4 regions of the Paenibacillus sp. JNUCC 35 genome follow, and region 2 is predicted to be linked to each of the others. Evidence: riboswitches for the same ligand, from Rfam matches in the RefSeq annotation. Region 2 holds a riboswitch; each other region holds the start of a gene.
The links. A riboswitch is a leader RNA that binds a small molecule or an ion and turns the genes downstream of it on or off. The one in region 2 is predicted to bind cyclic di-AMP.
Positions count from the first base shown of each region.

Region 1: linked by a shared signal. The riboswitch ahead of AC2TF6_RS27350 (resuscitation-promoting factor) and the one ahead of AC2TF6_RS25655 (hypothetical protein) in region 2 are both predicted to bind cyclic di-AMP.
Region 3: linked by a shared signal. The riboswitch ahead of AC2TF6_RS02325 (C40 family peptidase) and the one ahead of AC2TF6_RS25655 (hypothetical protein) in region 2 are both predicted to bind cyclic di-AMP.
Region 4: linked by a shared signal. The riboswitch ahead of AC2TF6_RS06350 (TrkH family potassium uptake protein) and the one ahead of AC2TF6_RS25655 (hypothetical protein) in region 2 are both predicted to bind cyclic di-AMP.

Region 1 is NZ_CM177771.1:6,028,868-6,034,840, reverse strand. Features, by position in the region: gene AC2TF6_RS27365 (TatD family hydrolase) at 1-165, shown strand, start outside; gene AC2TF6_RS27360 (ABC transporter permease) at 148-1,410, opposite strand; gene AC2TF6_RS27355 (ABC transporter ATP-binding protein) at 1,407-2,150, opposite strand; cyclic di-AMP (ydaO/yuaA leader) riboswitch at 2,439-2,633, shown strand; gene AC2TF6_RS27350 (resuscitation-promoting factor) at 2,918-4,039, shown strand; gene rnmV (ribonuclease M5) at 4,146-4,691, shown strand; gene rsmA (16S rRNA (adenine(1518)-N(6)/adenine(1519)-N(6))-dimethyltransferase RsmA) at 4,740-5,660, shown strand; gene yabG (sporulation peptidase YabG) at 5,723-5,973, shown strand, end outside.
Region 2 is NZ_CM177771.1:5,663,128-5,669,100, reverse strand. Features, by position in the region: gene AC2TF6_RS25670 (YitT family protein) at 1-204, shown strand, start outside; gene AC2TF6_RS25665 (YbdD/YjiX family protein) at 388-591, opposite strand; gene AC2TF6_RS25660 (carbon starvation CstA family protein) at 584-2,674, opposite strand; cyclic di-AMP (ydaO/yuaA leader) riboswitch at 2,937-3,131, shown strand; cyclic di-AMP (ydaO/yuaA leader) riboswitch at 3,240-3,418, shown strand; gene AC2TF6_RS25655 (hypothetical protein) at 3,536-3,976, shown strand; gene kdpF (K(+)-transporting ATPase subunit F) at 4,164-4,241, shown strand; gene kdpA (potassium-transporting ATPase subunit KdpA) at 4,302-5,973, shown strand, end outside.
Region 3 is NZ_CM177771.1:491,257-497,229, reverse strand. Features, by position in the region: gene AC2TF6_RS02340 (M1 family metallopeptidase) at 1-1,128, shown strand, start outside; gene AC2TF6_RS02335 (hypothetical protein) at 1,138-1,959, shown strand; gene AC2TF6_RS02330 (SurA N-terminal domain-containing protein) at 2,163-2,753, shown strand; cyclic di-AMP (ydaO/yuaA leader) riboswitch at 2,931-3,075, shown strand; gene AC2TF6_RS02325 (C40 family peptidase) at 3,079-3,543, shown strand; gene AC2TF6_RS02320 (cryptochrome/photolyase family protein) at 3,693-5,084, shown strand; gene AC2TF6_RS02315 (DUF1540 domain-containing protein) at 5,126-5,347, shown strand; gene AC2TF6_RS02310 (SRPBCC domain-containing protein) at 5,558-5,973, opposite strand, start outside.
Region 4 is NZ_CM177771.1:1,398,493-1,404,465, forward strand. Features, by position in the region: gene uvrC (excinuclease ABC subunit UvrC) at 1-419, shown strand, start outside; gene AC2TF6_RS06345 (CPBP family intramembrane glutamic endopeptidase) at 668-2,326, opposite strand; cyclic di-AMP (ydaO/yuaA leader) riboswitch at 2,506-2,655, shown strand; gene AC2TF6_RS06350 (TrkH family potassium uptake protein) at 2,713-4,056, shown strand; gene AC2TF6_RS06355 (potassium channel family protein) at 4,071-4,733, shown strand; gene AC2TF6_RS06360 (cation:proton antiporter) at 4,758-5,973, shown strand, end outside.

The sequences.
Region 1 (5,973 bases), 370 kb from region 2:
ACGGATGCGCCTTATTTGACGCCTCATCCGTTCCGGGGCAAGCGCAACGAAACGTCTTACGTGCGTCTCGTTGCCGAAGCGGCGGCCGAGCTGCGCGGCATGAGCCTGGAGGAACTGGCCAAAGTGACGACGGACAATGCCGTGCGTTTACTCGGCCTCAAATGAAGCGGTAAATTTCCGCTTCATTACCGTAGCGCAAAGCACGAGGCCGAGCGCGAGCCCCGCAAGCGGGGCGGCTGCATAAACGCCCGCCCCGCTCAGCAACATCAGCAGGGTAAGAACGATACCCTGCAGGGTGAAAGCGGCGCTGATGATCCGCACCACGGCGTCCACTTTCCGGCGTGGATCTACCGGATAAGTCTGCAGCCAGAACGTGTAGCGGTGCGATTGTTCCAGCGAGGTGAGCTGGATCAGCGAAATGAACAGGGCCACGAGGCAGACCGCAGCGGCCACCGGTGCGGATTGAACGGCCGCGGCTGCGAGGCCGGTGACAAGCGTGATCCGGACGACGATGCCGAGCAGCTCCGAACGGACGAACGTCTTCGTGAAGAGATACAGATAAAGCGAGGAAGACCGGAACGAATACCGGTTCGTAATTCCGGCCAGCCATCGTCTCTGTTTTACGCGCACAGGAAGCTGGGGCACATCGGCGAAGCCGCTAAAAAACAAGTACAGGCGGTACTGCTGTTTGCGCTCGTTGTCGATGAGGTAATCCCAGGCTACGCCGACTGCACGCCGACCGGGCCCGAGCCTGTACATGACCGCCCAGACGGCAAGTCCCGCCAATAGAACGACCCCGCCCGGAAGCGGCCCCGTACCGAACAAGGCGAAAACGACGGCTGCGCTTAAGACCCAGCGGTAACCCGCTGAGATCAGACGCCATCCGGGGGATGAAAAACGGCCTTCCTGCCACGAGCCGAGCAGGTTGGCTGTTTTTATTAGAAGAACAAAAATCGCCATCAGCCACAAGGGCTGTCCTTCCGTGCCCGTGCAGTGTTTGTACAAAGGCCATGCAATCAGCATCAGAACGATAGATCGTGCGGCCTGGATCCCCAGACTATAGCGGAAAGCTGCCCGGAAGAACACGTTCATAACGGGTTCCAGAGGAAGCAGAAACACCCGGTCCGCATTCTTCAGAAGGGTTCGCACCGAGCCGGCTGCGAGAGCCGGAACGAGGACGAGCAGAACGATCCAAATGTAGGGAAAAGATGTCGGAAGCTGCTGAAGTATTTTTGCATAATAATAGGAAGACACGATAAAAATCAGGAAAAGAAAACCGAAAAACTGGCTTCTTGCGACATAAGCCCAGTAGCGGGACGTTTCCTGACGGTAATGGTCGATTCTGCGCTTCCACAGCTGACGGACAGCCCCGGCCGTGCCCTCTCTGTGAACGGCTGCTTCTTGGTTCATGCCGGATTCCTCCGCACCAGCTCATAGAACAGCTCGTCCAGGGTCGCATCGGACAGCCCGGTTTGTTGTCTCAGCTCGTCGAGTGTGCCCTGGGCAAGAATCCGTCCCTGATGGAGAACGACGAACCGGTCGCAGTATCTTTCGATCGTGGCCAGGATGTGGGAACAGATCAGGAAGCTGGCGCCCCTGCTCTTGAAGTCCGCCATAATGTCGAGAAGAGAGCGCATCGCCAGCGGGTCAAGGCCGAGGAACGGCTCGTCAATGACATAAAGCGCGGGCTCGACAAGAAACGCATTCATGATCATGACTTTCTGCTTCATCCCTTTGGATAGCTGGCCCGGGAAGCTTTTGCGCTTAGGCTCCATCTGGAACTCGCTCATCAGGCGTCCGGCACGTTCCTTGAACGCTTCCTTCGGAATATCGTAAGCCATCGCCGTCAGTTCCAAATGCTCTTCAATCGTCAGATCGTCGTACAATTCGGGAGACTCCGGGACGAAAGAATACGAGGACCGGTAGCCGAGCGGATCTTCCTCCAATGTCCGGTTACGGATGCGGACGCTGCCCTCCTGCGGCTTCAGGAGCCCGAGGATGTGTTTGATGGTCGTGCTTTTCCCCGCTCCGTTGAGTCCAATCAGACCGACCATTTCACCTTGTCCGACTGTAATTTCGAGATCGCGGAGAATCGGTTTTCCGGGCAAATAGCCTCCGCTGAGACGGGAAATGTGAAGAATCGGATCCATGCCTTCACCTGCTTTTCTTCAATCGGTTATTGCGGCTTTCGGCCTTTTCGGGCGGATTGCCGTATCTTTTATTATAGTCAAAAAATGCCTGGAAGCCCAATGTCCAAGCGGGACGGCGGAAATGGAGAAAACTAGAAGCGAGATAACGGGAGAAAAAAGGAGAACGACTGCAAGATAATTAGATAAATGCCATTGGTTTGGTTAAATTTGCTTATTTTTAGGGAATATGCCCCCTTTACAGGTTGGATATTTGAGCGTAATATACTTTCATGATAACTTAATAAACGCCAAGTTTTAACGCTGAGTTTCCGTAAAAGGAAAACGGGGGAACCGCTGTCAAGGTCGGAACAGCTTTGGGCCGATACAACAGGAAACAATTTGGGGTGAATCTCAATGGCAGGTGCAGGCAGCACCGCCGGCGAGTAGGGCAGCTCTCACGGCCCGAATCCGTCAGCTAACCTCGTAAGCGTACCGGGAGAGATACCAACTGTCGTGTCATTCTGTTTAGTCGCGCTCACACACAGGCCACCGGGAAGCTTTCTCTTTCCGATGGCCTTTTTTGTTCCATATCGGACGGGTATTCGACCCGCATACAGGTAAACATCAAGCGGAGGTGATGCCGACCCCGTAGAGACTGAGAGCAACCGGTCAGCCGGCGGGAAAGAGCCAATTGCAAGGGTTCCGTTAGGAACCGCCAAATAAACCTAAGTCGCGTCCAAATCATCATGCGTATCACAGAGGCGAGGCTTTGAAGGAGGACCGAAGAAGTGGGCAATATCTCGCAATCAGAGACCCATGTTAAGCGATCATCCAGCATGTCCTTCGCATTGCGATGGAAGCATGAAAACTTGCGTATGATCATCCTTGCAGCTATCATTTCATTCGCTTTGACTTTCATGTTTTTGGTGTTGTTATACGGTACGGCTGGTAAAAGCGTATCATTGGTGGTAAACGGACGAGAAACCGTTGTGGAAACAAGACAATGGGTCCTACAGCGCCTACTGGATGAACAAGCCATTACAATCGGTGAGCACGATCAGGTATCTATGCCGCTTGACGGCAAGATTCAAGACGGTCAGAAGATTGTCATCGATCATGCATCACCCGTACAGCTAACTGCCGACGGGCAGACACAAACTGTGCATACCATTGCGAAAACGGTAGATCAAGTTCTGCAAGATTCAAATATTTCGCTGGGAGAGCACGACAAAGTGACTCCGGCCAAAGACACGGAGCTTTCAGCCAATGCGGCTATCGAAGTTGTCCGGGTGAAGAAAGAAACGGAAGAAATTTCGGAGCCCATCGCATTCAGTGTGGTCAAGAAATCCGATGAGGATCTGCTGAAAGGCAAAGAGCAGGTCGTACAGGAAGGCCAGGAAGGCGTATTGGTCAAAAAGAAAGAGAAGATTTTCGAAAACGGAAAACTCGTATCCGAGCAAGTTATCGATCAAGCAGTCAAAAACGCCAGTGTGGATAAGATTGTGGCTGTAGGCACAAAAAATCCGGTCGTTACGGTGGCAGCCGCATCCGAACCGGTTAAGCCTAAGCAGGTAACTAAAGCAGGTACCGACATAGACGCGAAGAAAATATTAAAGAACGTTACCTTGACCGCTTACTCTTCCGAAGAGCCGGGCGTAGGCAACCGGACCGCCAGCGGAACGAAGCCTGTTCAAGGGCAGACGATTGCCGTAGATCCATCCGTCGTGCCGTTAGGCTGGTGGGTGTACATTGAAGGCATCGGATACCGCCGTGCGGAAGATACGGGCGGTGCTATTAAAGGCCAGAAAATGGACGTTTATTTCGACAGCATGAATTATGCCAAGACTTTCGGTGTGAAACGGGGATATACCGTTTACGTCATCGGTCCGAATAAACCGACGCAAGATTAGGATAACATGTTACCTGTAACGAAGATTTACAAACCGGTAACAAACCGTATGCAAAAAGAAGAGGGAAACCCTCTTCTTTTTGTGCGCTTAAGAGAGGATAAAGAACATGATCAAAGAAATCATTGTTGTCGAAGGAAAAGACGATACAACCGCCATCAAGCGGGCGGTTGAAGCGGATACGATCGAAACCGGCGGGTCGGCAATCAACCGGGCAATTCTGGATCGCATCCGGCTGGCCCAGGAGCGCAGAGGGGTCATTGTCTTCACGGATCCGGATCATGCGGGGGAGCGCATCCGCAAAATCATTTCGGGCAAGGTGCCCGGCTGCAAGCACGCTTTTCTCCCCCAGGAACTTGCCGAGAAGCGGGGGGACATCGGAGTCGAGAACGCGACTCCGGACGCTATACGGTCCGCTCTGGCGAACGTAAAGACCGAATATGAGGGCGCCGCGTCTCTTTTGACATGGGAGGATCTGATCGCCGCCGGCCTCGTTGTTCATCCCGATGCCGCGGCCAGACGACTGGAAGTAGGAAAAAAGCTCGGAATCGGGTATTGTAATGGTAAGCAGTTTTACAAGCGCTGCGCCGCTTTTCAAATTTCCCGGGAAGAGTTCGAAGCTGCCGTAGAGCAGTTGGACCGTCCGGATCAATAATTTACGCACAGGCAGCTTTCGTCAGGGACGGAAGCTTGGAGGATGACTATGAAATTAAATGAACAAGGCAGCGGCCCGTCTTTTGCTTCTGAAGATGTGGCAACGCCCAAACGGACCAAAGATATTCTAAACCGGCACAATCTGGTGCTCAAAAAAAGTCTGGGACAGAACTTTCTTACGGACGGCAACGTTCTGCGCAACATCATCTCGGCGGCGGAGCTTACTCCCGAGAAGGGGGCGCTGGAGATCGGGCCCGGAATCGGCGCCCTGACCCAGCAGCTGGCGAAGGAAGCCGGCCGCGTCGTGGCGGTGGAGATCGACCAGCGTCTGCTCCCCATCCTGCGGGAGACGCTGTCGCCCTATCCGACGGCCGAGGTCGTCCACGGCGACGTGTTGAAGCTCGATCTGAGGCAACTGATCGAGGAGAAATTCTCCGGCTTGTCCGGAATCAGCGTCGTCGCCAACCTTCCGTATTACATCACGACGCCGATCATTATGAAGCTGCTCGAAGAAAAGCTTCCGCTCGAAAACATCGTCGTGATGATCCAGAAGGAAGTGGCGGACCGGATGGCGGCCAAGCCGGGCGGCAAGGAGTACGGCAGCCTCAGCATCGCCGTACAATTCTATTGCGAAGCGGAACTGGTTACGATCGTTCCGCGCACCGTTTTCGTGCCGCAGCCGAACGTCGACTCGGCTGTGATCCGCCTGCGTCTGCGCAAAGGACCTCCCGTCGAAGTAGCGGACGAAGACTTCTTCTTCGAGGTGGTACAGGCCAGCTTTGCGCAGCGGCGCAAAACGATCTATAACAACCTCGGAGCCCGGTTCTTCTCCAAAGAGAACAAACGCGATTTGGAGGCTCTTCTGCTGGAGGCGGGCATCGAACCAAGCCGCCGCGGCGAAACGCTCAGCATGGAGGAATACGGCCGCGTGGCGGAAGCTCTGCGGAACTGCCCGACCTGCAGCAAATAGAAGCGGGCTAATCACCAATTGCCCACCCCTGCCATACGATAGGCTTAGGAGGGGATGGCTTCATGAGGCAAGGCGATCTGGCGACCCGCAAATCCTACGGCAACGATATCATTTTTCGAATCCAGGAGATCGATACGACAAGGGCGATTCTTCGGGGCGTCGATTTTCGCCTGCTGGCGGACGCTCCCATTGCTGATCTATCCCGCGTAACGGTCGCCCGCGATTCGGATTTTCCGAGAGTGAATTTGCCGAGGGTAGGCGAGACAATCCGCAGCATCCGCCAGTTTCGTCAGGAGCTGTATCAGCTCAACGA
Region 2 (5,973 bases):
CGTCTGGGCCGTGGCGTGACTTACCTTCATGGGGAAGGCGCTTATACCGGCGATGACAAGAAGGTGATTTTCACCGTTATTACTCGTCTGGAAGAAGCGAAGCTGAAATCCATCGTCGAAGAATGGGACGGAAACGCCTTTATTGCCGTCGGCAATATTCACGATGTGAAGGGCGGACAATTCAAGAAGAAGGATATCCACTGATCCTTGCAAAAAGCTTCCCCTGCAGACACAGGGATAAAGGAAAAAACCAGCGGCCCAAAGGGCTGCTGGTTTTTTTGTGCTGTCGTAGCGTGCTGCCGTAACGTGCTGCCGTAACGTGCTGTCGTAGCGTGCCGCCGTAGCGTGCTGCCGTAGCGTGCCGCCGTAGCGTGCCGCCGCAAACACCTAGCAGCAGCGGGAGATTTTCCCGTCCTTGGCGTCATATCGGTTGTCCTGGGCCTGCCGGAAAAACTCCGCACGGCTCAGGACAGGCTGGTCTTGGTGGGTGCTTTTCATATGAGCCACATATGTCTCGTAGTGGGGGACGCCCACCATCAGATGGATAAACTGATTGCGGTAGCTCCAGATCAGTTTCAGGCGCTTAAACATATTTCGTCGCCTCGGATCTGCCCTGCCCGCTGCGCGGGATATACGGGGCTTCGTAAAGGTCCAGCGGTTTGTTCGAAATCGCCTTCAGCCAGACGCGGATGGCCGAGATAAACACGATCAGCACCACGATCATGAAAAATCCGCACAAGGCCGCGTCGATGTAATCGTTCATCACGATCTGCTTCATCTGCGCGGCCGTTTTGGCCGGAGCGACGATTTTGCCGCTGTCCAGCGCGTTCTGGAACTGCTTGGCGTGAGAAAGAAAGCCGATGTTCGCTTTCTCGTGGAACAGCTTCTGCCAGCCGGCGGACATGGTCACGATAAGCAGCCACGTTGTGGGCAGGAGCGTGACCCAGGCGTACGCCTTCTTGCCCATTTTGAACAAAATGGTCGTCCCCAGCACAAGCGCGATGCCGGCCAGCATCTGGTTGGCGATGCCGAAGAGCGCCCACAAGGAGTTGATGCCCCCCAGAGGGTCCACAACGCCTTGGTAGAGGAAATAACCCCAGCCCGCCACGCAGAGAGCCGTAGCGATAAGATTGCCTACCGTGGACCGGGTATCCCCCAGCGACTTGCTGGCATAGCCGAGCAGATCCTGGATGAGGAAACGCCCCACGCGGGTACCGGCGTCGATCGTCGTCAGGATGAACAACGCTTCGAACAGGATGGCGAAGTGGTACCAGAACGCCATCATCGTTTTGCCGCCGATCACGCCGGACAAGATTTGCGCCATGCCGATGGCGAAGGTCGGCGCGCCGCCCGTCCGCGAGAGGATGGTACTCTCGCCGATATCCTTGGACAGCGTAGTCAACTGCTCGGGCGTGATGGTGAAGCCCCAGCTCGTGATGGTTGCCGCCGCGGTCGCCACATCGGTACCGCCCAGGGCCGCCGCCGACGAGTTAATCGCGAAGTAGGTGCCGGGCGTGATGATGCAGGCGGCGATCAGCGCCATGATGGCGACGAACGATTCGACCAGCATCGCGCCGTAGCCGATCGGACGCGCGTGGGATTCGCGCTCCAGCATTTTGGGCGTCGTCCCGGAGGAGATCAGCGCATGGAAGCCCGATACGGAGCCGCAGGCAATGGTGATGAACAGGAACGGGAACAAATTCCCGGCGAAGACGGGACCGGTTCCGTCGATGAACCGGGTCGTGGCCGGCATGGACAGATCCGGCAGAACGAAAATAATACCCAGCGCGAGGCCGATGATCGTTCCGACTTTCAGGAACGTGCTGAGATAGTCGCGGGGCGCCAGAAGCAGCCAAACCGGCATGACCGAAGCGAAAAAGCCGTAGGCGATCATCATCAGAGCGATGGTTTCCCCGCTGAAGGAGAAAAGCGGGGCCAGAGCGGCGCTCTCGGCGACGAACTTGCCTCCGATCAGCGACAGAACGAGCAGCACGACGCCAATGAGCGATGCTTCCCCGACCCGGCCGGGCCGTATGTAGCGCATATACACGCCCATAAGGAGGGCGATCGGAATGGTGGCGGCAATCGTGAACATGCCCCACGGGCTGCCGATCAGAGCTTTGACGACGACGAGCCCGAGCACGGCGAGAAGAATGATCATAATGCCCAGAATGCCAAGCATGGCAATCGTGCCCGTCACCTTGCCGATTTCGTCCTTGATCATATCGCCCAGCGATTTACCGTTTCTACGAGTTGAAGCGAAAAGAATCACGAAATCCTGGACGGCGCCTCCCAGAATAACGCCGAGAATAATCCACAGCGTTCCGGGCAGATAGCCCATCTGGGCGGCAAGCACGGGGCCTACGAGAGGACCCGCTCCGGCAATGGCCGCGAAATGGTGCCCGAACAGCACCCATTTGTTCGTCGGCACATAGTCCTTGCCGTCGTTGTTCAGCTCTGCGGGTGTTTTCCGGTTGTCGTCGAGCACGAAGACTTTGCGGGCGAGAAAACGGCTGTAGAACCGGTAGGCGACCGCATAGCAGCTGACGGCTGCGATAACGAGCCAGGCGGCATTGATCGTTTCCCCGCGATTAAGTGCGACAAGCCCGAAAGCGAACGCGCCGACAATGGAAATCACCCCCCAGAGCAAGATTGATTTCCATCCGATTTTCATAAACATGCCTCCTTACTGGTTAATATGGGAACATTTACAAGTAGTATAGCAGGTTTTTCCGGTGCGGGAAGAGGCTGGATGTCCAAACCGTTTTCAAAAACGTGAGATTTTCGACGTATTAACAAGCTAGCGCACAAAAAGTAGAAATGTAAGCGCATTAGGGGATTTCTTTGGCTTAAATCGGTTTAAAACCAATCTCCCCATATCTTTACAAAGCACGTGCGGAGGTGTAACATTCATTCCATCAATTGAAAAAAACAGTTTCTTGCTTTCGCTGAATTTCCCCCTCCGGGGGAAGCGGGGGAACCATCGCAGCATTGATCCGGTGTGAGAGCCGGAGCCGTGTCTGCAGGGGTGAATCCTGAAGCGCCGGAACCCATGGACCCGGCAATCAGGTAGGGCGACTCTCACCGCCCGAATCCGACAGCTAACCTCGTAAGCGCATGAGTTCGGGAGGGGTTGAAGAAGCTTGTGATCGGCATCGACCACAGGGACTTCGTTTCGCTGTGGTTTTGTTATGTTCAAAAACATCCGAAAATGAAAAATGTGCCAAACAAATGAACATGCGTTTTTATCGCTGAGTTTCCGTGTGAAGCGGAAAACGGGGGAACCAACGAGGACTTGCAGGCCTGACGGCCAGTCCTCATGGGGTGAATCCAGAAGCGGCATCCGTGCCGTCATGGTAGGGCGACTCTCACGCCCGAATCCGACAGCTAACCTCGTAAGCGTACCGAGAGAGGCGACTGCTATCGCGCTTCGGCTATAGTCTTTTTAGGCTGTGACCGTCAAGAAGCCGCGTGAAGAGTTCCTCTTCCGCAGGCTTCTTTTTTTGCTGCCCAAAACATGAAAGAGGGATAAAAAGTGGACGAGAGAAAGATCCAAACCTATACGTTGGTTTCCGCACCGAATGTCACCGGCGAGAACTTTATTAAACTGCTGAATATTTACCGCAGACCCTTCGCGGCGCTTGTGAACAACCCCGCAGAAGGACAGCGGATGAAGAAGCTGGGAGTCCGGCACATCGTGGAAGTGGACACCGTTCGCCACGAAGCCTGGGAAGTTCCCGAGCTTCCGATCGGTGACGTTTATCTTTTCGAAGACAGCCTGCCGCTCTGCTGCCGGTATCTTCAGATGGTCCGCAGCTGGACAACCGGAACGATTTTTGTGGTGAAAACGAATGCCACACCGCGGTTGATTTATAAAGCGCTCGGCGCCGACCATGTGGTGCATACGAATACCCGTCAGGTCTCTTTCCTGCTTGGAGCAGCACCGGGCCAAGTGCCCGAGGAAGTTTTACGCTAACGTTTAAATTCACTGTCCGAAGGATAATAAATGAACCTATAAAACGAACCTATAAATAGGAAAGAAAGGAGCCGACACACATGACGGACCTTTATATGATTCTGCTGCTGGCATTTATTTATCTCATCTTTTACGGTTTTCTGACCTGGTGTGACCATGTCGTGGAAGGCTCGGAAGGCGGCCGTACATGATGATCATCGCGCTTTTTACGGCAGGGCTTTTCCTGTATCTGATATACGCGCTCATACATCCCGAAAAATTTTAGGGCGCCTTCGGGCAGCCGGTGAACGACTAGCGCGGAGTTGCTTGAGGAGGATAGGAATCCATGGAGATTGTGCAAATCGTAATCGTAATCGCGGTGCTTTGCCTGCTGGTGAAACCGCTTGGGACTTATATTTATCATGTTTTTTCGAATGAGAGAAACCGGACGGACAAATGGTTCGGCTGGCTGGAACGGCCCATTTACAAGCTTGCGGGTATCCGCAGCGAGAATGGCATGACGTGGAAGAAGTATGCGGGCAGCCTTGTGCTGACCAACATCGTGCTTGTGGCGGTCGGGTATCTGATCCTCCGTCTGCAGCGTGCTCTTCCTTTGAACCCGAACGGGATCGACAATATGGAAGCGACGCTGTCGTTTAATACGATCATCAGCTTTATGACGAACACCAACCTGCAGCACTACAGCGGGGAAACGGGCTTGTCCTATTTCTCGCAGATGGCGGTCATCATGATGATGATGTTCACGTCCGCCGTAACGGGGATCGTTGTAGCGATTGCGTTTATCCGCGGACTGACGTCCAAAGGCAATACCATCGGGAACTTTTTTACGGATTTTGTAAAAGGACACACCCGCCTGCTGCTGCCGCTGGCTATCGTGGTCACGCTGGTGCTTGTCGGCCTGAAGGTGCCGCAGACGCTGGATCCGACCGTGGCCGCGAAGACGCTTGAAGGCGGGGAGCAGCAAATCGCCATCGGTCCGGTAGCGTCGCTTGTGTCCATCAAGCATCTGGGTACGAACGGCGGCGGTTTCTTCGGGGTGAACTCTTCCCATCCGTTTGAAAATCCGTCTCCGCTGACTAACGTGATCGAAATGTTGTCCATGTGGTGCATTCCGGCCTCATTAACCTATACCTTCGGGCGGTTTGCGAAGAACCGGAAGCAGGGGTGGGTCATTTTCACCGCGATGATGACCTTGTTCCTGGTCTTTCTGTCGGTCGCTTTCTTCTCGGAAAAGGCCGGTAACCCTGCCTTGAACGCCCTTGGCGCGGATTCGTCCATCGGCAGTATGGAAGGTAAAGAGGTGCGGTTCGGCATTGCCCAGTCCGCGCTGTTCACTACGGTAACGACGGCGGCGACGACGGGAAGCGTCAACAATATGCACGACACGCTCACCCCGCTGGGCGGAATGGTTCCGCTCGCTCAAATGATGCTGAACTGCGTATTCGGCGGGGACGGAGTCGGGCTGGTCAATATGCTCATGTACGCGATTTTGGCGGTCTTTCTGGCGGGCCTCATGGTCGGCCGGACCCCGGAGTTTCTGGGACGCAAAATCGAGTCCCGTGAGATGAAACTGATCGCCGTTGCGATTCTGGCGCATCCGCTTATCATCCTGGCTCCGACAGCGATCGCCTTCATGACGGAGCTTGGCAAAGGAGCCGTCACCAATCCGGGATTCCACGGAATCTCCCAGGTGCTGTACGAGTTCACGTCGTCGGCGGCCAATAACGGCTCCGGCTTCGAGGGGCTGGCAGACAATACGCCGTTCTGGAACAGTTCCACGGGAATTGTGATGCTGCTTGGCCGTTACGTGTCGATCATCGCCCTGCTGGGTGTGGCCGGCTCACTGGGCCGTAAGCAGTGGGTCCCGGAAACAATCGGTACGTTCCGTACGGACAATGCCTTGTTTACCGGAATCGTGGTAGGTACGGTCGTCATCATTGGGGCGCTCACCTTCCTGCCGGTAATCGCGCTCGGTCCGGTGGCCGAATATTTGACAT
Region 3 (5,973 bases), 1.1 Mb from region 2:
CAGTTTTATGCGGATGACGTGCACGATTTCGCCTGGTCCGCTTCGCCCAACTTCAAGGTGTTTGAGGAGCCCTATGCCGCTCCCAATTTGCCGGGGGTCAAGATCAAGCTGTACCTCGACCCCAAGCATGAACCGTACAAGTCCCGCTATATGATCGCCGCCAAAAAAGCGCTGAGCCGATACTCCCAGTGGTATGGTACGTATCCGTACTCGACCTTATCCGTTGTCGTGCCTCCGGAAGAGGCTAACGGGGCGGGCGGCATGGAGTATCCCACGCTCGTTACCGCTTGGGGAGCCTCCGAGGGGACGCCCGACCTGGAACTCGAACGGGTCGTCGTCCATGAGATCGGCCACCAGTTCTGGTACGGACTCGTCGCCACCAACGAGTTCGAGGAAGCCTGGCTGGACGAAGGGTTCACTTCCTACACCGAGGATAAGCTGATGGAACTGGAGTACGGGTCGAAACCCAACCTTCCGGTCGAAGCCAGCTATATCACCTCTCCGGCCGCGCTGCAGAAAAATGCGTGGGGTTACCGCAGCCACGGCGAGTACGCCGACAACGTGTATACCCGCGCCAAGCTGGTCCTCAAGGAAATCGAGCACCGGGTCGGGCTGAACACGATGGACCGCATTATGAAAACATACTTCCAGCGCTGGAAATTCAAGCACCCGGGAACCCGCGATTTTCAAACGGTCGTGGAGGAAATCACCAAAACGAAATGGACGGAGTTTTTCGATCAGTATGTATACGGCAGCATGATGACCGACTATGCGGTCGATAGCATCCGCATCCGCCAGGCGAACGAGTCGGGACAGACGTTGTACGAAAGCAGCGTGCTGGTCCGCAAGTTCGGAGGCACTGTACCGGCTGTGCCGATCCGGTTCCATTTTGCCGACGGTTCGACGACAGAGAAGGTCTGGGACGGACAGGGCGAGCAGATCGAATACAAGCTGACCCATAAATCCCCGGTGGATTGGGTTTCCCTGGATCCCAAATACACCATGAAGCTCGAAAACCGGCATATCAACAACTATATGAAAACCGAAGTCGACACCACGTGGAGAATCCGCTGGACCCTCGGCGTCGTCAAACTGCTGGAAACGCTGTTCGATACTGTAGCCTGGTGAGGTGATGAGATGCTCCGCTATCTTCGACAAGGCTTGACGGCCGCCCTCAAGCAGCCGTTCGCCGTTTGCGTGCTGTATGTGTACCAGTTTGCCTGGGGGATTCTGCTTTATAAATGGGTCCAATCCATTATCGTTCCCCTGCTCCACCGTTATCCGGCCAGCGATCAGCCCCAGAGCGCCGTTCATTTGTTCTTGATGGAAAGCCAGTTCCGGCTTGTAAAAACGGATCTCATCCAGCCGTATCTCGAATGGCTTCTCATCCTGCTGGCCGTCCGGATGCTGATCAGCCCCATGCTGAACGCCGGCGTGCTGTACTCTCTGGAACACCGGCAGATGAATGCGGGCTACCGGTTTATGAAAGGAATCCGCGAACTGCTGCTGCCCTTCTTCCTCTATTATCTCCTTCAAACGGTCTTGATGCTTGCGCCGCTCTACTGGCTGGCTCCCAAAGCGCTTGCTTTGTTCAACAAAGCCTACGGATTCGAGCAGCTCCTTCTGTCCATGCTTCCCTGGGCGGCTCTCTATGCCGTGTATGCCCTGCTTGTTCAGCTCCTCTTCCTGTTCCTGCAGTTCGGCCGGGCCTCCGAGGATCGACGAGGACTTCTCTCGGTGCTTCCGGTCGTGTTCCGCCAAGGCTTACGAATCGCGGGCAATGCCCTGCTGCTTGTCCTGCTCGGCTTCCTTCTGGCCGTCGCGGCGACTTATGCATCCTACATATGGGCAGGCCTGACGGCCCTCATTATCCACCAGATATACCCTTTGGTCCGCACCTTTGTAAAAATGTGGTCCATCGCCGCGCAGCGTGAAATCTGGGAAAGCTACCGCACCTAGAAAGCCTGGTTTTCTGCCCGTAAGCCGGGCGGCAAAACAGACGAATCACATACGCTGATCCTCTTCTTAACCGTTCTCGTTCCGGATTGTTCCGGCGCGATATCCGTCTCCCCCTGCCGTTCACCGGCCAGGGGGTTTTTAGTTTCCATTTGCGTTTTTTTCAGCTATCATGGAAAGATAGAAGATAAAAGGAGGCATTACCGATGATATCCCCACGGACAAGCACCGTCGTGGCGGCAGTAATTGGCCTTTGTGTCGCCGCCGGGTCGTTCTTTTACGGACAGTCCGACGTTAAAGCCAAAGAGGTTGTGGCGATCGGTCACGACGTCCGCATCTCCAACCAGGCTTTCGACAAAATGAAAGCCGAAGTCGACCTGGCCTTTCAAATGCAGGGCGCTCAAAACAATTTGACCAACGACCAGCTTCTCGATCTGATGCTTAAGGACGAGCTCTTCGTCCGTTACGGCCAGAAGCGCGGCGTCAAAGTCAAAGAAGCCGAAGTGAAGCAGGCTATCGACCAGCAGCGCAAAGCGCTGGAAGCGGCCGGTCCCGAAGCGGCTCAGTTGAAGGAGATGCTCTACAAAAGCGCCGGTTTGACCGAAGCAACCTACTGGACCGATCCTAAAACCGTCAACCAGTACGCCAAATATCTCCTCCAGCAAAAGACGATCGAGTACCTCGTCAAAAAAGGCGAGCTGAAAACGCAGGAAGACCTCAACGCCCTGCAGGAAAAACTGCTTGCCGAAACGAAACCGGGGCTGCGCGTGAAGTTTCCGGATCAGCCGAAAACTTAGATTGCCTCTAAGCTGAAAGACATGGAAAACCCGCCCTTTTTATACAAGAAGGCGGGTTTTTTGATCTATTTTTTGCCCTGAAATCCGACTAAATAACTGCTTTTGAAACTTTTTTGTAACTATTTTTAGTTTTTTGGAAGGAATTTCTGGACCTATGGCGAATATTTAGTGTCGAACAGAAAAAGATTGCCGAATTTCTTCTTAGACGAAAGGAAGAAAACGGGGGATCCACTCTGGGTGAATTGATCTTGCAACAAAGGGATCATAGGGGACCTTCTACCGAACCCTCCAGCTAACCTCGTAGGCACAGGAAGGAGCAACACAGTTGAAGAAAGTCTTGTTGTTTGTTTTGAGCTTGACCCTGTTTTTGAGTGTGGAAATCGGCAGCGCTTCCGCGAAGTCGACGCTCAGCTCCACGATTGACGGATTGGTAGGGACGCCTTACAAGTATTCGGGCACATCGACCAGCGGTTTTGATTGCTCGGGCTTCACGTCCTACGTATTTGACCGGTTCGGCATTGATCTGGCACGCACTTCAAAAGCACAGAACGGCCAAGGATCCTCGGTTGCGAAAAGCGATCTGAGACCGGGTGACCTTGTATTTTTTAACACCGACGGAAAAGGCATCTCCCATGTAGGTATTTACATCGGGAACAACAAGTTCGCCCACTCCGCTACGAACAAAGGTGTTACAAAGAGTGACTTGAGCGAATCTTACTATGCGAAACGATACGTTTCTGCACGCCGCGTTATCGGCGATGACCTTTTTAACAAGATCACTGCAGACTAGTAAGACGCACTCGTAATGGAACGCAGCATATACCCGAAAGGGAGCCCCGTAATCCAGGTTGCAGCCTGGCTTGCCGGGCTTCTTTTCATTTGCGCCGGATTTCCTGTTACTATGAAGTTAGACGAAAAAGTAAGGAGCGTCCCTTCATTATGATCCTTTTTATTCATCGCAAAGATCTGCGGATTGACGACCTCACTGCGTTTGATTACATTCACAGCTTGGGGCGTCCGAGCCTGCACATCCTGATTCTGGACCCCTTCCTTCTGCGCGACGGCCGGGACCGGGAACACAGCGGAGTCAACTTCCTCCGTCACGTCTCCAGGCTCATCCGCGAATACCGGAAAGCGGGCGCTCATCTGGAAGTGCTTGCCGGCGAGCCTCATGCCGTGGTCGATCAGCTGCTGGCCGAGCTGCCGATTGAAGAAATCGTCCTGCACGGCGACGTTACGCCCTACGCATTAGTACGTGACCGCAAACTGAAGGTTTCAGCTTCCGCCCGCGGCGTTCCGGTTACCACGCTGATCGACCATACGCTCGCCGATTTCGGAGACTTCCAGCACTTCGCGGAGCGCAGCACCCCTTACCAGGTATTTACCCCTTTTTATAAAAAATGGAACGCTTACATGCACCTTTTTTTCCGGCCGTCGTCTGCCGTCACCGTGCGCGATTTGCAGACACGGCCGCTGCCGGACCGCGAAGCCTGGTCCGCCCGGTTTCCGCTTCCGCTGGACCCGGAAGCGGCAGGCACGGCGCCTGATCCCGCTCAGACTCTGAGCGATTTTCTCGAAGGAGGTCTCCGCGCTTATGAAGCGCAAAGAGACCGGTACGCCTTCGAGACGACCAGCGGGATCAGCCGCCACCTGAACACCGGCGCGCTCTCCGTGCGCCGGGCGTATGAAGCCGCTCTCGGCAGCGAGCGGCACGAAGCCTGGACGCGCCAGCTGGCGTGGCGCGACTTCTACCTGTACCAGGCCGTCTATAACCCGGATTTCTTCGTCTACGAGAAGAAATTCGATTTCTCCGGCCTGGAGGACACGCTCTTCGAGCGGTGGTGCCGGGGGCAGACCGGCATTCCGGTCGTGGATGCGGCCATGGCGGAGCTGAACGCCACGGGGCACATGCCGAACCGGCTGCGGATGGTGACGGCCATGTTCCTGACCAAGAACCTGCGGTGTCCCTTCACGCTGGGTGAACGGTATTTCCGGCGCAAGCTCGCCGATTACGACAACGTGCTCAACCGGGGCGGCTGGCTGTGGAGTGCTTCGCTCGGCTTCGACGCGTCTCCGTACTTCCGCGTCATGAACCCCGTCACCCAGTCGGAGACGCATGATCCGACGGGCATGTACATCCGGCGGTGGCTTCCCCATATCGCTCATCTGAGCGATAAGGAAATTCACAAGCCGCAGGCGGACGCGATTGTCGATCTGAAGAGCTCACGCGCGGCAGCGATCGAGATTTACAAGCACATGCTGGCGGAGGCTAAACCTGATGCCGGTGCGGGTCCGGCCGGATTTTCTCCGGATGGCTCTCCCCCTGTTTAAAGCTCCGTTCTTCGGGTAAATAGAAGTACGAGGTGATAAACATGGAAAATCCAATGGTGAAGTGCAGCATTGCCAACTGCGAATACTGGGAGCAGGGCAATAACTGCAGTGCGGAAGTTATTATGATCGAAGTAAACGCTCATTCGAACAAGCCACAACCGCAAAAACGGGACGGTCTGCCTTACGATTCCGGGCATCAGGATTCCGCCGAGGGCATCACCGACACCTGCTGTCAAACTTTCGAGGAACGTCATCATCACTAATTTCAATCAAACGTTTCATTAAAAAATGAAAATGCCGACAGCAGAGGAGCCGTAGAGCTCCCCTGCTGTCGGCTTACAAAAATAATCCCGCTGAGATCAGCGGGTGATTAAAGGCCGTGCAGGCTTCAGCCTGCACGGCCTTTTTTTGTGTGGAAACGCTTCACTTACTCCTGCAGGATGGTTCTATACGGAACCCCGCCCTTCTCTGCCTTACCAGCCGAGATCCAGTTTCTTTCCGGTCTCCACGAACGTTTTGATGGCGCTCAGCAGCATCCACCATGCGGGGTCCGCCTTTGTGTAGGAAGGATGATTTTCGACCCACTCATCGTTGATCAGGGTCAGCTTGGTGCAGCCGCCGACCGGCTCCAGCTTAATGGTTACCCGCGTAGTGATATCCGCATGATTCGGATAATACGAAGGACCGGGGTGTTCAATGTAACTAAGGATACGGTTCGGTTCGTATTCCAGCACTTCTCCGTAAATATGGACGGTCTGCTCGCCGTCATTGCCGGGTCCGATATACCGGATAGATTCACCGGGGACATAAGAAGAATCGATCACACAGTCGAAAAAGATTTTACGGGTTTTCTCCGGTGTTACGAAAACATCCCACACCTGCTCCGGGC
Region 4 (5,973 bases), 2.0 Mb from region 2:
TCGCTATCGACGTGCTGGAGAACGAGCTGGGGCTGTTCGTTCCGGTGTGCGGCCTGTCCAAGGACGTGAAGCACAAAACCGCGATGCTGCTGGCCGGCGACCCCGCCGAAGTCGTTCCTATTCCGCGCGACAGTCAGGAATTTTACCTGCTTCAGCGGATCCAGGACGAAGTCCACCGCTTCGCGATTACGTTCCACCGGGAGCGGCGGGCGAAGTCGATGGTCGTTTCGCAGCTCGATGCCATTCCCGGTATCGGGGAGAAACGCCGGAAGCTGCTGTTGAAGCATTTCGGGTCCGTTAAAAAAATCAAAGAGGCCGCGGTCGAAGACTTCCGGCCTCTAGGGATCGGCGAGAAACTCGCCGCACAAATATTGACCGCTCTGCGGGGAGAACAAGAACAAGAGAAACCGTCCATTTGAGACGGTTCCTCTTTTTTGTGCGTTTTATGCGGCGCAAGTCGGCGGTGATTGCACTTCCGCTGGTTTCCGGGCCTTGCCGCAGCCGCACGGCTATGCCGTTTGCGCCGTGCCGCTCCTTCGCGGCGATGTGCCGCATGACCGTGTGCATCGCACTGCCGCCGTGTCCGGGCTGCCGTATCCAAGAGTCCGGGCGGCTTGCTGCCGGCAGGCGGTCCACTGCCCCCGCTTCAGACAAAGCCGCCGACTCTCTAGACGGGCCGCCGGTTCCGCCTGCTTCCGCTCACAAATCTCAGCTTGTGGAGCCAGGACACCGCAAGGGCGACGGCGGCGGGCAGCGCCATATAGAGCAGGCCGAGCGCAGGCGTGCCGGCTGCCAGTCCTTCGCCCGTGAGAAGGGACAGGCCCATAAGGATGCTGTCCATAGCCGTATGGGCGAACAGGGCGGTCAGGAACCCGTACCGCAGGAAGGCGTAGCCGAACACGAGGCCGAGCACCGTGACCTCGATCAGCCTGGTGTACACCGGGTAGATCGGGTAGGCGGTGTGTCCCGCCGCCCAGATGAGGCTGGGCAGAAGCACGGCCAGCCATTTGAACCGGAGCAGCCTGCTGAACAGGGCGATGCCGAGCAGCCGGAAGGTGGCCTCCTCGGAGATGCCCGCCGCCCAAGCCATCAGCGGAAGCAAAGCGGGCTGCAGCATGTTGCGGGGAGACGACATCGGGTCGTTCACCGACCAGACACCGAAGCCTTTCTCCGCCACAAGGAACAGCACCTGCTGGAGGCCGAGCAGGAACAGGCAGAGCAGATAGCCCTGCGCCATGCTGCGGGTTACGCGCGAGCCGAAGTCGGCGTCGCGCCAGCGGGGCATGACGGACTTTCCTACGCGTCTCCACAGGGCTTCGCCCGCCGTGAAAGAGAAGTAGACGGCTGCGGCCATCAGCAGCGTCACGAAGTTGATCAGCACGATCGAAAGCATCGCTTCCTGGCCGCTGCTCGTCAGCGTACTGCCGGCCTTATAAGCCGGATACATGTTGATGTTGTTCATGACGTAGATCACGGCATACACCGCCGTTAGCAGGACGCCCCGGGAAAAATCGACCGTCCTCCATTTAAGGACGGTATAGCCGAGGGCGATCAGGGCCATCAGGCCGTTGCCCCACAAGCTGATGCGGGTCCACATGGAGGCGGTATCCTCTTGGTGCTCCAGCCAAGACGTGAAAGCGTCGGGGAGCCGGAACGATTGGGTGAACGAGGAAACGGAGGTTCCGTCCAGTTTCACGCCGATCGTCAGCTTAGCGTCCCCGACAGGCTCTTTCCGCCGCTCGAACAGCAGCAGACCGGACTTGGCGGCAGGCGGGCTGATCCGCTCGAACTCCGCCTCTTCGTAGCCCTGCCTCGCTATCGCTTCCCGGGCGAGCTTCTCCGCATCGGCCGCGGACACGACGGCCCGGTCTTCGCCGCCGATGCCGGACCAGCCGATGACGGCTTTCGTGGTCATATGGATATCGATGATCCACTTCCGGACCGAAGGGGAAGCCTCGGTGACTTCTACCCGATAGTAATCGACGGGCACCCGGCTGGCGTAGCTTTTGTCATACAACGTTTGAAGCTTCTCTTTGGTGAGATAACCGCTGAGTTCCTTCTCCGATTGGTAGCTGACGAATGTGCCGGGAGCCCCGCCGCCCGTAACGACGCCGGAACCGTTTACTGTATCGGCGCCCTGCCTTTGCCGCAGCCATGCGACCGCTGCCTCCGCGGCTTGTTCTTTCGTAATGGAGGTTGCCGTTTCGTAAGGATCGGAACCGGCGGGAGCGGCCCCGGTATTATAGATGAAAACTACGGCTGCATATAGAAGGAATCCGGTCAGGGCGAGCAGCAGCAGCGGTTTATCCAGACCGTATTTTTTCATGGTCAGCTCCTTCTCCGATTGTTTTTTTAACCGTATCATAGTTTGCGTAAGGATGCCAATTCGTGACTCCCAGTTAGCTGCAGGAAGATTGTCTATGTTTCCCCCCGTAAAATCCGGTTAAAAGGGCTTTGTGCTTGTTTAATAACAGATATATAATGCGGATGATTCATTTCTTCGCGCAACTTCATACGCCGAATTTCCGCAGGAAAACGGGGGAACCATACTTTGGGGTGAATTTTACCGCTTGTGCCTGAATAGGGAAGGGTAAATAGGGTGGCCTGTACATCCGAATCCGTCAGCTAACCTCGTAGGCGACAGCAGGAACCATAACCGAAAGGCAGTGGGTTTCCAGTGTCTTTTTTGTGCTTCATATAGGAGGAAATTATGTGTTAAAAAAGTCGAGGTTTACGCCGCCTCAGATTCTCGTTCTCGGGTTTGCGCTCATTATTCTCGTCGGCTCCGGCCTGCTGATGCTGCCGGTCTCGTCAACGGACGGGCTGCCGCTTCCGTTCATCGACGCCCTCTTCACGGCCACCTCGGCTACCTGTGTAACAGGTCTGGTCGTGGTAGACACCGGGTCGCATTTTACGATGTTCGGGCAAATTGTCATTATCTCGCTGATTCAAATCGGCGGCCTCGGATTCATGAGTATGGCGACGCTTTTTGCCTTCATCCTGCGCAAGAAGATATCGCTCCGCGAAAGGCTACTGCTTCAGGAAGCCTTGAACCAGGGCAGCATGGAAGGGATTGTCCGCCTTTTCCGGAAAGTACTGATCTACTCGCTGAGCATCGAAGGAATCGCGGCTGTCCTGTTTACCGCCCGCTGGTCGATGGATCTCGGTTTTCCGAAGGGGCTGTACTACGGCATCTGGCACGCCGTTTCCTTTTTCAACAATGCCGGGTTTGACCTGTTCGGTCCCATTACCGGCCCATTCTCTTCGCTGACCGCTTACGCCGACGATTTTATTACCAATGTAGTGACGATGGCGCTCATCGTTCTGGGCGGGATCGGTTTTATCGTGATGTCCGATGTGATGGATTACCGGAAAACGAAGAGGCTGACCCTTCACTCCAAGGTGGTGCTGAGCGCCACAAGCATTCTGATCGTGACCGGGGCGCTTGTTATTTTTATCTTCGAGTATTCCAATTCGAAAACGCTGGGTTCGCTGGACTTCGGCGGCAAGATTCTCGCTTCGTTCTTTCAATCGGTCACACCGCGTACGGCGGGAGCGAACACGCTTGATCTCGCTTCTCTCCGCCAAGCGACTCAATTTTTCATGATCATCCTGATGTTTATCGGGGCTTCTCCCGGTTCTACCGGGGGCGGGATCAAGACGACTACGTTTACGATGCTGGTCGGGGCAATCGTGGCGATGGTGCGGGGAAAAGAAGATATCGTCTTCTTCCGCAACCGTCTCGGCAAGGAACGCATCCTGAAGGCGATCACTTTGACGATGTTTGCACTCTTTCTTGTTATTTTCGTTACCATGCTTCTGTCTACGACGGAAGATCACGAGTTTCTTATGATTTTGTATGAAGTGACCTCGGCATTCGGGACTGTAGGACTCACCCTGGGGCTGACCACGAAGCTTACCGCGTTCGGCAAGGTTATGATCGCCTTGACCATGTTCGCCGGACGTCTCGGGCCTTTGACATTGGCGTATGCGCTGCAGCCTAAAGCCGAGAAAGAACTGTACCGTTATCCAGAAGGAAAAATCACGATAGGTTAAGGAGAAACAAAACAATGGCTTTCATTCAATATGCAGTTATCGGACTCGGACGCTTCGGTTCCAGCTTGTCCCAAGAATTGACTCAGCTCGGGCACGAGGTGCTGGGCATCGACAGAGACGAAGAGAAAGTGGACGAGATGAGCGACAAGCTCACCCATACCGTAGTTGCGGACGCGACGGATGAAGAGGTTCTCCGCTCGCTCGGCGTCCGCAATTTCGACTGCGCCGTCGTGGCTATCGGAGACAACATCCAGGCGAGTATCATGGCGGCGATTCTGCTTAAGGAGCTAGGCGTTAAAACGGTCGTCGCGAAGGCGTTGACCGATCAGCATGCCAAGGTGCTTGAAAAAATCGGCGTGGACCGGATTATCTTTCCGGAGCGGGATATGGGCGTGCGCGTGGCTCACCAGCTGGTGTCGCCGAACCTTCTCGATTACATCGAATTGTCCAAAAACTATACGATCGCGGAGCTCGTCGTTTCCCGGCGTATTTCCGGCCTTACTCTAAAGGAACTCGATCCGAGGGCCAAGTACGGCTGCAGTATCGTCGCCATCAATAAAACGGACGACGTGATTATCGCGCCTACCGCCGAAGATGTCCTGCACGAGAAAGACGTGATGGTCGTCATCGGCACGAAAGAGCAGATCGATACGTTTGAGAGCCGCGCGATCCGCTAAGAAGCGGGAAAGGGGCGTATGCGCATGGAGAATGCTTTGACACAGCTCATAGACTATGAGCTGTATTTATTTATCCTGATTGTCGTTCTGGGCATGTTGTTCGGCAAACTGGCGGGATGGCTGCGCCTGCCCGATGTGGCGCTTTTTCTGATCGCGGGGATGATTTTCGGACAAGCGTTTCACTGGATCGCGGAACCGAGCAGTTCGCTGACCAACCAGTTCATCCTGGTCGTCGGCTCCACGCTCATTCTGTTTGACGGTGGGCGCAATATCCGGCTGAGCGGGCTGAAGCATGTCTGGATCTCCGTCACGCTGCTGAGCATACCGGGCGTCATCCTTACGTGCGCGGCGGTCGCGGCCGCTTCCCACTGGTTTCTCGGCCTGCCCTGGCTGCACGCGCTTCTCCTCGGAGCTATCATCTCTTCCACCGATCCGGCTACGCTTATTCCCGTGTTCAAACAGGTGAGAATCCGGACCAAAGTGCGCGAGACGGTGGAGAGCGAGTCGGCATTCAATGACGCTACGGGCTCCATCCTTACCTTCTCGCTGATTGCCATTCTTCTGGGAACGGAGCACGTATCCGTCGCTTCAGGCGCCTGGCAGTTTGTGAAAACCGCGCTGGGCGGGCTGTCGGTCGGCGCCATTATCGGGTATGCGGGAGCCTTCCTGACCGCACACGTGAAAATCGGCTTTCTGCGCGATTACGCGACGATCCTGATGCTGGCGGCGGCTCTCGGCTCTTATCTGGCGGGTGAACATCTGGGGGTCAGCGGTTTTATGGCGACGTTCACGGCCGGGCTGATCTGGGGCAATTCCGACGTCTTCAAGCTGCATATGGAGGATAAAAAGCAGGAAATGACGCATTTCTCGGAAAATGTGACCGTTCTGATGCGGATGCTGATTTTTATCCTGCTCGGCAGCCAGGTCAATTTTCCGCTGCTTCTCAAGTATTTGTGGCCGAGTCTCGGCATAATTTTCGTGTTCATGTTCATCGCCCGTCCGCTGGTCGTGCTTCTCTGCGCGCTGCCGGACCGCAAAGCGAAATGGACTTGGAGAGAGATTGTCTTCATGTTCTGGGTGAGGGAAACCGGCGTGATTCCGGCCGCGCTTTCCGGCATGGTGGCGGGGCTGGGCATCGCCCATGCGGATCTGATCGCTTCCGTTACGTTTATGGCGGTTCTGATCACCATCCTGTTCCAGGCGAGCACCACGGCCTTTGTGGCGCGTAAGCTGGGCCTTG